Teredinibacter purpureus: one gene and its partners. The protein of the gene in region 1 interacts with the protein of each later gene in a pairwise test. Links are inferred from orthologs where the notes say so. Each region holds a gene or a part of one and is shown in the gene's direction. Other genes may lie near its edges. The genes, in order: ndk, ung and H5647_RS02030.

Evidence for each region.
Region 2: the proteins of ndk (region 1) and ung interact in binary tests that used the Escherichia coli proteins (3 or more experiments, as listed by UniProt). The link is inferred for Teredinibacter purpureus from one-to-one orthologs.
Region 3: the proteins of ndk (region 1) and H5647_RS02030 interact in binary tests that used the Escherichia coli proteins (3 or more experiments, as listed by UniProt). The link is inferred for Teredinibacter purpureus from one-to-one orthologs.

Annotation. Positions count from the first base shown.
Region 1 is NZ_CP060092.1:2,902,569-2,905,435, forward strand. The notes cover bases 120-2,824. They hold ndk (nucleoside-diphosphate kinase), read left to right. Parts: upstream 120-1,111; coding sequence 1,112-1,537; downstream 1,538-2,824. Other genes in these bases: H5647_RS12755 (SufE family protein), read left to right, coding at 120-191; H5647_RS12760 (glutathione peroxidase), read right to left, coding at 263-823; rlmN (23S rRNA (adenine(2503)-C(2))-methyltransferase RlmN), read left to right, coding at 1,567-2,772; pilW (type IV pilus biogenesis/stability protein PilW), read left to right, coding at 2,805-2,824. Outside these bases: more of H5647_RS12755, read left to right, coding at 1-119; more of pilW, read left to right, coding at 2,825-2,867. UniProt on the Escherichia coli protein: Major role in the synthesis of nucleoside triphosphates other than ATP. The ATP gamma phosphate is transferred to the NDP beta phosphate via a ping-pong mechanism, using a phosphorylated active-site intermediate.
Region 2 is NZ_CP060092.1:4,113,555-4,116,506, reverse strand. The notes cover bases 1-2,790. They hold ung (uracil-DNA glycosylase), read left to right. Parts: upstream 1-945; coding sequence 946-1,635; downstream 1,636-2,790. Other genes in these bases: pckA (phosphoenolpyruvate carboxykinase (ATP)), read left to right, coding at 1,958-2,790; lysS (lysine--tRNA ligase), read left to right, coding at 1-933. Outside these bases: more of pckA, read left to right, coding at 2,791-2,952. UniProt on the Escherichia coli protein: Excises uracil residues from the DNA which can arise as a result of misincorporation of dUMP residues by DNA polymerase or due to deamination of cytosine.
Region 3 is NZ_CP060092.1:505,559-508,619, forward strand. What follows is about bases 121-3,019. They hold H5647_RS02030 (5-formyltetrahydrofolate cyclo-ligase), read left to right. Parts: upstream 121-1,200; coding sequence 1,201-1,839; downstream 1,840-3,019. Other genes in these bases: H5647_RS02010 (UPF0149 family protein), read right to left, coding at 121-200; H5647_RS02015 (TIGR02449 family protein), read left to right, coding at 359-568; H5647_RS02020 (cell division protein ZapA), read left to right, coding at 595-882; H5647_RS02035 (hypothetical protein), read right to left, coding at 1,993-2,139; H5647_RS02040 (FeoA family protein), read left to right, coding at 2,554-2,868. Also shown: more of H5647_RS02010, read right to left, coding at 1-120; more of feoB, read left to right, coding at 3,020-3,061. UniProt on the Escherichia coli protein: Involved in the removal of 5-formyltetrahydrofolate.

The DNA of each region.
Region 1 (2,867 bases):
ATGCGTTTATCGTAAAGGGCTTACTTGGCTTGGTTATGGCCGCCTATAACGGTAAAAGCGTTGAGGATATTTTGGCGTTTGATATTAATGCGTATTTTGAGCAGCTCGGCTTGCTTAAACATTTAAGCCCAACGCGAGGGAACGGGCTTAAATCGATGGTAGAGCGTATTCGTTTCGAAGCCGCTAATTAATACGGTTTACCTTAAAAACCTCTGCCCATTTGCGGAGAGGTTTTGGCGGTTATAAAGCACTCTGTTGTGGTTTAAAGTGCTTTAATCAGTGCTTTTTCTAAAGCTGAATCTGTAGGTTCGGTATTGCTACCAAAGCGTTGTATCTGTGAGCCGTCGGCTGACACTAGATATTTGTTGAAATTCCAGCTGGGCTTGCCAGCCTGACGATTTAACCGTGTGAAAACCTCGTTAGCATCGTCGCCTCGAACGTGTGTAGGGGCAATCATACTGAATGTCACCCCATAGTTTTTATAGCAAATAGAAGCGGCTTCCATTTCGCTTTTTGCTGCTTGCTTAAAGTCGTCTGATGCAAAACCGACTAATTCGACACCTTCCTTTTTGTATTTTTGGTAGAGAGCTTCTAGGCCTTTAAACTGGCGGGTGTAGCCGCAGTGGCTCGCTGTATTGATTAATATCATGGGCTTGCCGGTATAGAGATCGCATAGGTTTAAGGTGTCATTGCTGTGTAGTTTTTTAAAGGCGTGGTCGAAAAGAGCAGGGCAGCTTTGCTCAGCTTGGGGGGCATCGGCCGCGCTAACGCTGGGTGCTATGCTCAGTGTTAGCGCGAAAAAGAGACGTTGTAATCTTGTCATGTAAGGTATTTCCCTGCAAAAAGCTGCTAAGTAGAATTTCATAACCATTTTGAGATGGTAGTATTTATACGCAGACCATACGCTTACGGATGGGTGAGTCAACTGATTCTCGAGCGGCGAGTGATCTTGGCGATAGGCTGTAACGCTGCGCTGACGTGTTCGATTTGATGCGATACATACTATTTTGGGTGTGATCTGCGTATAATTTCACTGTCTAGAGGCTTTAACGCTCCCTTCGATATTGGTGCAGGGAGTATTGAGTAGAGAGTATATTAAGGAGAATTAAGGATGGCGATAGAAAGAACTTTATCCATGATCAAGCCAAATGCAGTAAAAAATAATGTAATTGGCCAGATTTATATGCGATTTGAGGCGGCAGGCTTAAAAATTGTTGCTGCAAGATTAATCCATATGGACGATGAGATTGCCGGCGGTTTTTATGCAGAGCATAAAGAAAAGCCATTTTTCGGCGAATTGGTAGAATTTATGACGTCTGGACCGACGTTTGTACAAGTCTTAGAAGGCGAAAGCGCGATTGCATTAAACCGCGAGATTATGGGAGCTACCGACCCTTCAGAGGCGGCGGAGGGTACCATTCGTAAAGATTTCGCTACTTTGAAGGGCGAAAATGCTGTGCATGGCTCCGATAGTTCAACATCGGCAGTGCGTGAAATTAATTACTTCTTTAAAGAAGACGAAATATGCCCGCGATAAAGCGGGTGTAATCTGAGGTATATCCATTAGTGAGTAGTGAGCAATCTTCAGTTCCTGTTGTACAAAGTACAGCCGAAACACCCGATAAAATTAATCTGATGGGAATGACACAAGGGCGCCTCGAGGCGTTTTTTGAGTCTTTGGGCGAAAAGAAATTTCGCGCGACCCAAATATTAAAGTGGGTTCATCAGCTCGGAGTCACAGACTTCCAGCAAATGAGCAATATCAGTAAAGTGCTCCGTGAAAAGCTAGCGTCTATAGCGGTCATAAGTGTTCCTGAGGTTATTCAGCAACTCGACTCCGCCGACGGCACGCGTAAATTTTTGGTGAGAGTTGGCGGTGGCAATGCAATTGAGGCTGTCTTTATTCCCGAAGGAGACCGTGGCACGCTGTGTGTGTCTTCTCAGGTTGGCTGCTCGTTAGATTGCAGTTTTTGTGCAACCGGCAAGCAAGGCTTCAATAGAGACCTTACTGCCGCCGAGATTATAGGCCAAGTATGGATTGCGGCTAAATCGTTTGGGCAGTTACAAGAAGAGCCTGTACGTGGCGATCGGCGAGTGACGAATGTCGTCATGATGGGAATGGGCGAGCCATTATTGAATTTTGATAATGTTGTAGATTCAATGCAGCTAATGATGGATGACAACGCATACTGTATTTCAAAGCGTCGCGTTACCTTGAGTACCTCGGGTGTTGTGCCTGCTCTAGACCGCCTGGGTCAGTATACTGATGCGTGTTTAGCAATCTCGTTACATGCCCCTAATGATGAGCTGCGTAACCAGCTGGTGCCACTGAATAAAAAATACCCTATTGCCCAGTTGCTTGACTCTGCAAAGCGGTATATCGAGGGCGTGCCGGATACTCGACGTAAAATCACGATCGAATATACTCTCATTGATCAGCTCAACGATCGGCCAGAACATGCGTACGAGCTAGCAGAATTACTAAAAGACGTGCCTGTTAAGATCAATTTGATTCCTTTCAACCCTTTTTCACTGTCTAATTATAAGCGCGCCAGTAATAACGCTATTCGCCGCTTTCAAACTATTTTGATTGAAGCTGGGTATACCACAACAGTGCGTACCACGCGTGGTGAAGATATTGACGCAGCATGCGGTCAATTGGCTGGGCAGGTTCAGGATAGAACAAAACGCAGTCAGCGTTATAGGTTAGATCATGCCGCGCTAATGAAAGCTGAAGACGGGGTGATTCCCGTTAAAATGATCGATGACTAAACAATAGCTGAGAAATTATAAGGGAGTAGTGCGTGACGAAATGCTGGGAGTTTTCGGGCAAAGCAGTATTGCTAGGCTTTATTTTTGTTTGCGGC
Region 2 (2,952 bases), 1.2 Mb from region 1 along the record:
GAAGTAGAAACGCCAATGCTACAAGCGATTCCTGGTGGTGCCACTGCCCGACCGTTTGAAACCTTTCATAATGCGTTAGATATCGACATGTATTTACGCATCGCCCCAGAGCTGTATTTAAAGCGTTTAGTGGTTGGGGGCTTCGAGCGCGTGTACGAAATTAACCGCAACTTTCGTAACGAAGGCTTGAGTACGCGACATAACCCTGAGTTCACCATGCTGGAGTTTTATCAGGCCTATGCCGACTACAACGACCTAATGGATTTAACCGAAGATATGTTGCGTAAACTGACCCAATCAGTTTTGGGTTCCACAGAGGTTGCCAGCACTAAACCGGCAAAAGAAGGTGAAGAGCCCGAAGTTGTTATGTACGATTTTTCTAAACCCTTTTTGAGGTTAAGTATTGTCGACTCAATTTTGCACTTTAACCCTGAATTAACGGCCGATGATATTAATGAGTTTGAGCCGGCTAAAAAAGTGGCTGAGAGCTTGGGTATACCGCTTAAAAGTATTTGGGGTTTGGGTAAAATTCAAATCGAAATTTTTGAGAAAACTGTAGAGCATCGTTTAGAGCAGCCTACTTTTATTACTCAATACCCAACAGAAGTCTCGCCACTTGCGCGTCGCAACGACGACAATCCGTTTGTAACGGACCGCTTTGAGTTTTTTGTGGGTGGGCGTGAGATTGCCAATGGCTTTTCTGAGCTTAACGACGCAGAAGATCAAGCCGAACGTTTTCAAGCCCAGGTCGCGGAAAAAGATGCGGGAGATGACGAAGCCATGCATTTCGATGCGGATTATATACGCGCACTAGAATATGGTTTACCGCCAACCGCAGGCGAAGGTATCGGAATCGATCGATTGGTCATGTTGTTGACAGACTCCGCATCTATTCGTGACGTATTACTGTTTCCCCATATGCGTCCCGAATAAGCTAGCCTTCTTGTGAGTAATAAACGGTGGGCGGGGTTAAAACTGCATTCTAGTTGGCGAGATGTAATCGGAGATGAATTCGATAAACCGTACATGCGCCAACTCAATCAGTTTTTAGAAAAGGAAACGCAGGCGGGGAAAACACTATTTCCGCCTGCCGATCTTATCTTTAACGCGTTAAATGCTACACGGTTTTCCGATATTAAGGTTGTCATCCTGGGGCAGGACCCGTACCACGGGCCAGGCCAAGCGCATGGGCTGTGTTTTTCCGTGTTGCCTAGCGTACGCATTCCTCCGTCTCTTCGGAATATATTCAAAGAGTTGGCACAGGATATTGATCTACCTATGCCAACAGAGGGCTGTCTACAGGCTTGGGCAGAGCAAGGTGTTTTACTGTTAAATGCCACTTTAACCGTTGAAGGGGGGCAGGCGGGCTCGCACCAGCGTAAAGGTTGGGAAACGTTTACGGATGCGGTTATTAACGCGGTAAATATCCATAAGAAAAATGTGGTATTTTTGCTGTGGGGTAGTTATGCCCACAAAAAGGGGCAGTACATTGATTCGGCGCGCCATTATATCTTAACGTCGCCCCATCCATCGCCGCTTTCGGCTCACCGAGGTTTTTTTGGGAACAATCATTTCTCTAAAACCAATGTTTATTTAGCCTCTCTAGGCTTGTCTCCTATCGATTGGTCAGCGTAGTATTCTTGTCTTTCTTCCGCTGGGTTAATAACTCAATGGAACGTCCATTCTGTTACTTATAGCGCGGCATTAAAAAAACGTATATTTTTGCGCGAGGGTTCAAATTTGCGACTATTTTCTTTAAGTAGAGCCATTCCTTGACGTGCGTCAACCGCAAAATTTCCCTGCGATTCACCGCTTCCATATAATGGAAACCGTGATAAGGCAAATCGACATAAGTTTGCTGAATAACCCTAAGAGGCATTTTACGCTACAACGCACGGGTTCTAGCAGAGTCGAAAGAAATTTTTATTACCCACCAATACAATTGGGAGACGACATAATGGCTGTAAAGTTAGACCTTTCCAAATATGGTATCCAAAATGTGACGGAGATCGTCTATAACCCTTCTTACGAGCAATTGTTTGAAGAAGAGACGAACCCGAATCTGGAAGGCTATGAGCGAGGCGTGGTAACAGAGCTAGGTGCAGTAAATGTTAACACAGGTATTTTTACTGGCCGTTCCCCGAAAGATAAATTTATCGTATTTGATGATGTGAGCAAGGAACACCTCTGGTGGGATTCCGACATCGCTCACAACGATAACAAGCCAATCACCCCTGAAGCGTGGAAAGACTTAAAGCAATTGGTGGTTGATGAGCTGTCAGGTAATCGTCTGTTTGTGGTAGATACTTTCTGTGGCGCGAACGAAGATACTCGTATGAAAGTGCGCTTTATTGTTGAAGTTGCATGGCAGGCACACTTTGTAACCAACATGTTTATTCGCCCTTCTGCTGAAGAGCTAGAAAATTTTGGTGAGCCAGACTTCGTTGTAATGAACGGTTCCAAAACCTCTAACCCTAAGTGGAAAGAGCACGGCATGAATTCAGAAGTATTCACCGTGTTTAACATGACTGAAAAAATGCAGGTTATCGGTGGTACTTGGTACGGCGGCGAAATGAAAAAAGGTATGTTCGCCATGATGAACTACTACCTACCCTTAAAGCATATGGCTTCTATGCACTGTTCTGCCAACGTAGGTGAAGAGGACGACGTTGCCATTTTCTTCGGGTTATCAGGCACCGGTAAAACAACACTATCTACTGATCCAAAACGTAAATTAATTGGTGATGACGAGCACGGTTGGGATGACACAGGTGTCTTTAACTTCGAAGGCGGCTGCTACGCAAAAACCATTAACTTAGACCCAGCAAGTGAGCCCGATATTTATGCGGCGATCAAGCGCGATGCGTTGCTGGAAAATGTAACGGTTGATGCAAATGGTAAAATCGATTTCGACGATGGCTCAGTTACCGAGAATACTCGTGTATCTTACCC
Region 3 (3,061 bases), 2.4 Mb from region 1 along the record:
AACGCTTCTTGCTCTTCATTTGGTGTGATGTAGTCCAAATCCAGAAACTCCAAAGCCACCGCCTGCCAATCGGAAGGTGACAGCTGCTCTCCTGTACACAACCGACCACACAAAACGCCCTGTAGCTCCGCTGCAGAATTCACACTACCCATATTCATTAATTGATCATTTACAAAATAAAACTCAAACAAACCACTCATAAAAACCTCTTACGGTTCAAAAAGTATCGATTCTTCGGCCTAACTGCACCAAGGCAGAACAAGAAAGCACTATACTTTTCTAAAATTGCTATTAACATGCACATAGTTGACACTGGATATTGCTGGCCCATTATAGAAACGACAGCACCTTAACGCATATGACTAATCGATTGCTAAACGACGTTGAAGCTAGGCTGGACGAACTCATTAGCCTATGTACTCGACTCGAGAAAGAAAACACCTCGCTGCGAACCAAAGAAACAGATTGGCAGCAGGAGCGCGCGCGCCTAATAGAAAAAAATGAGCTGGCACGTACGCGCATTGAAGCGATGATTGCGCGACTTAAAAACTTAGAGGCGGAATCTTGAGTACTGTAGAAGAACCGGATGCGAGCATGAGCGACCAGACTCCCGTACACGTGAATATCCTAGACAAAGATTACCAGATTGCCTGCCCTCCTAGCGAGCGCGACGCTCTTCATCGCGCTGCTGAAGAGCTAGACGAACGCATGCGCACTGTTCGCAGTAGCGGCAATGTTATCGGATTGGAACGCGTTGCAGTAATGACGGCCCTAAACTTGTGCTACGAACTCCAGCAAGCAATAACGGTACCCACTAGCAATGAAGATGAGACCACTCTAGAACGCATGGCCGCGAAATTAAGCAAAGCGCTGGGCGATTAACCAAGCGTGTGATTAAGTTTTCAATTAGATGAATGTCAAGACTGTTCAGCCAAAATCTCAATGCTATACTGAGTGCTCCTGGGGTGTTTGCCAGTTGGCTAAATCCCTGAGCCGATAAAGTTTTGTTAGGAGGCTACTCGTTTGTGCTGTGTGCATGTCCGCTCGACGGAAAGCCTGACGCATTGCAGTTCCCTCCCCCTTGAATCGTCGGGTTCAAGGTAATGGTTAACAGCGGCATTCCCGGGACTTTACAACCTCAACCCCTCCACACCCAGCTCCCAGCGCTTCTCTCGTACGCAGTCAAAGCACTTTTCCACCATGAATAGGTCTGTCCAACGCCACCAATTGAGGCGTCTACGCAAGACATTAACGCCTTCTGAGCAACGCTCTGCGGCTTATGCCCTGTGTAGAAATATAGCCCGCTTGCCAGACTATCAGCGCGCAACTCGTATCGCCCTTTATTTTGCTAACGATGGCGAGATATCGCCTCACTTTATTGCCGCCATGGCGCTACGACAGCACAAGCACGTTTACTACCCTGTACTCACGCGACAGAAAATGATTTTTCGGCCCTACCGTCAAGGCGCCAAATTAACCCCCAACCGTTTTGGTATTCCTGAGCCGCTACCGCTAAATAAGCCTATAGCGACACGCCAGTTGGATCTGGTGCTGTTACCGTTAGTGGGTTTCGATAATAGGGGGAATCGCATGGGCATGGGCGGCGGCTTCTACGATAGAACCTTTGCCTATAAGCGGCGGCATCCGTTCTTGCCACCCGTATTAATCGGGCTCGCGCATCGGTGTCAAGAGCGCCCACAACTGGAGATAGAGCATTGGGATATACCAATGGATTTTATCGTAACGGACCAATGTATTATTCGGTCTCGTACGCACAATAAAGGTGCAAACAACAGCTCTCAAGCCCAACGGACCGGGTTGAAGCGAGAAACAAAATAAGGTGAGTAAACGAAAAACACCAACCCACTGCTCAATACGGATTAGCGTCTAATACATGTGCAGGGCGCACGTTAAATAAAGTTGGCGAACGTTAGTAATACACACCCCTAACGCACTATTTCACTTCTAATGGTCAGCCTTTATAACCTTACACTACCGCTTTACCACTACCCCTTGGTGTAATTCAGCGGCGGGCGCATCCAATGCGGCACTATCAGTATTATCTGTAGCGCTTAGTCCGGTCGCCAATAATCCAACAACAAAAATTATGGCGGCTAGAGTCAATACATCAGTTTTCACGATTTAATCCTCTACGCTCTTATCTTATTTTTTAATTAGCCTTCGATTAGTGAACTAATTCGATTCCGATAAGCTAGGAGCACGATGTGTACCAATTTAGGTAAAAGCACCTCAAACCCAAGTCTAATGTGCTTCTTAAATTACAGTTTACCGCGAGTTCACTAACCTTCCAGCAACAACTACGCCCAATGCTTAATGGCTCACAGAACAAGTGAACACTCACACCAAAGCGTGACTCAATTCCTCATAACGTGGTGATTATCAAACTTTATTGTTACTAAAGCACGCTATATCACGAAGAATTTTCATGTTATTGGCCTATTGCTGCGGCACTAATATAGGCTTCGCTGTCCTCAAAATCAACAATGTGTAGAATTTTTAGTCATAAAGAATAATGAGAACGCAAAAGGGTTGATGAATATCAATAACGATTCCCAAATAAGAATTATTATTACTTACAGTCAACAACCCGCTCTTGAGTCACATCAGCCTATGTCAATCACGCTAAACGAACTCGCCATTGGCACCAAGGCAACCATCCACTCGCTGTTAGGGCATAACCCATCCCTACATCGCCAATGTGGTGCGCTGGGACTAAAACCTGGCGTTCTTGTTCAGGTGCTACACCGGCATCAAAGAACTGGCCCCATGCAAATTAAATGTCGCGGCACGCTTTTCTCTATTCGCTCGGACGAGGCAGCATTCATTTCCGTATCGATTCAGTCTTAGTTGTCGGCGCCCAAGAACAGAGAACCATTAAGTGAAAGAAATCGCCCTTATCGGCACCCCTAATTGCGGTAAAACCACACTATTTAACCGATTGACGGGTACACGCCAACGCACCGGAAATTGGCCCGGCGTAACCGTTGAACGAAAAGATGGAAAGCTTCTTCTTGGCTCGAATACCGCACTCCTCGTTGAC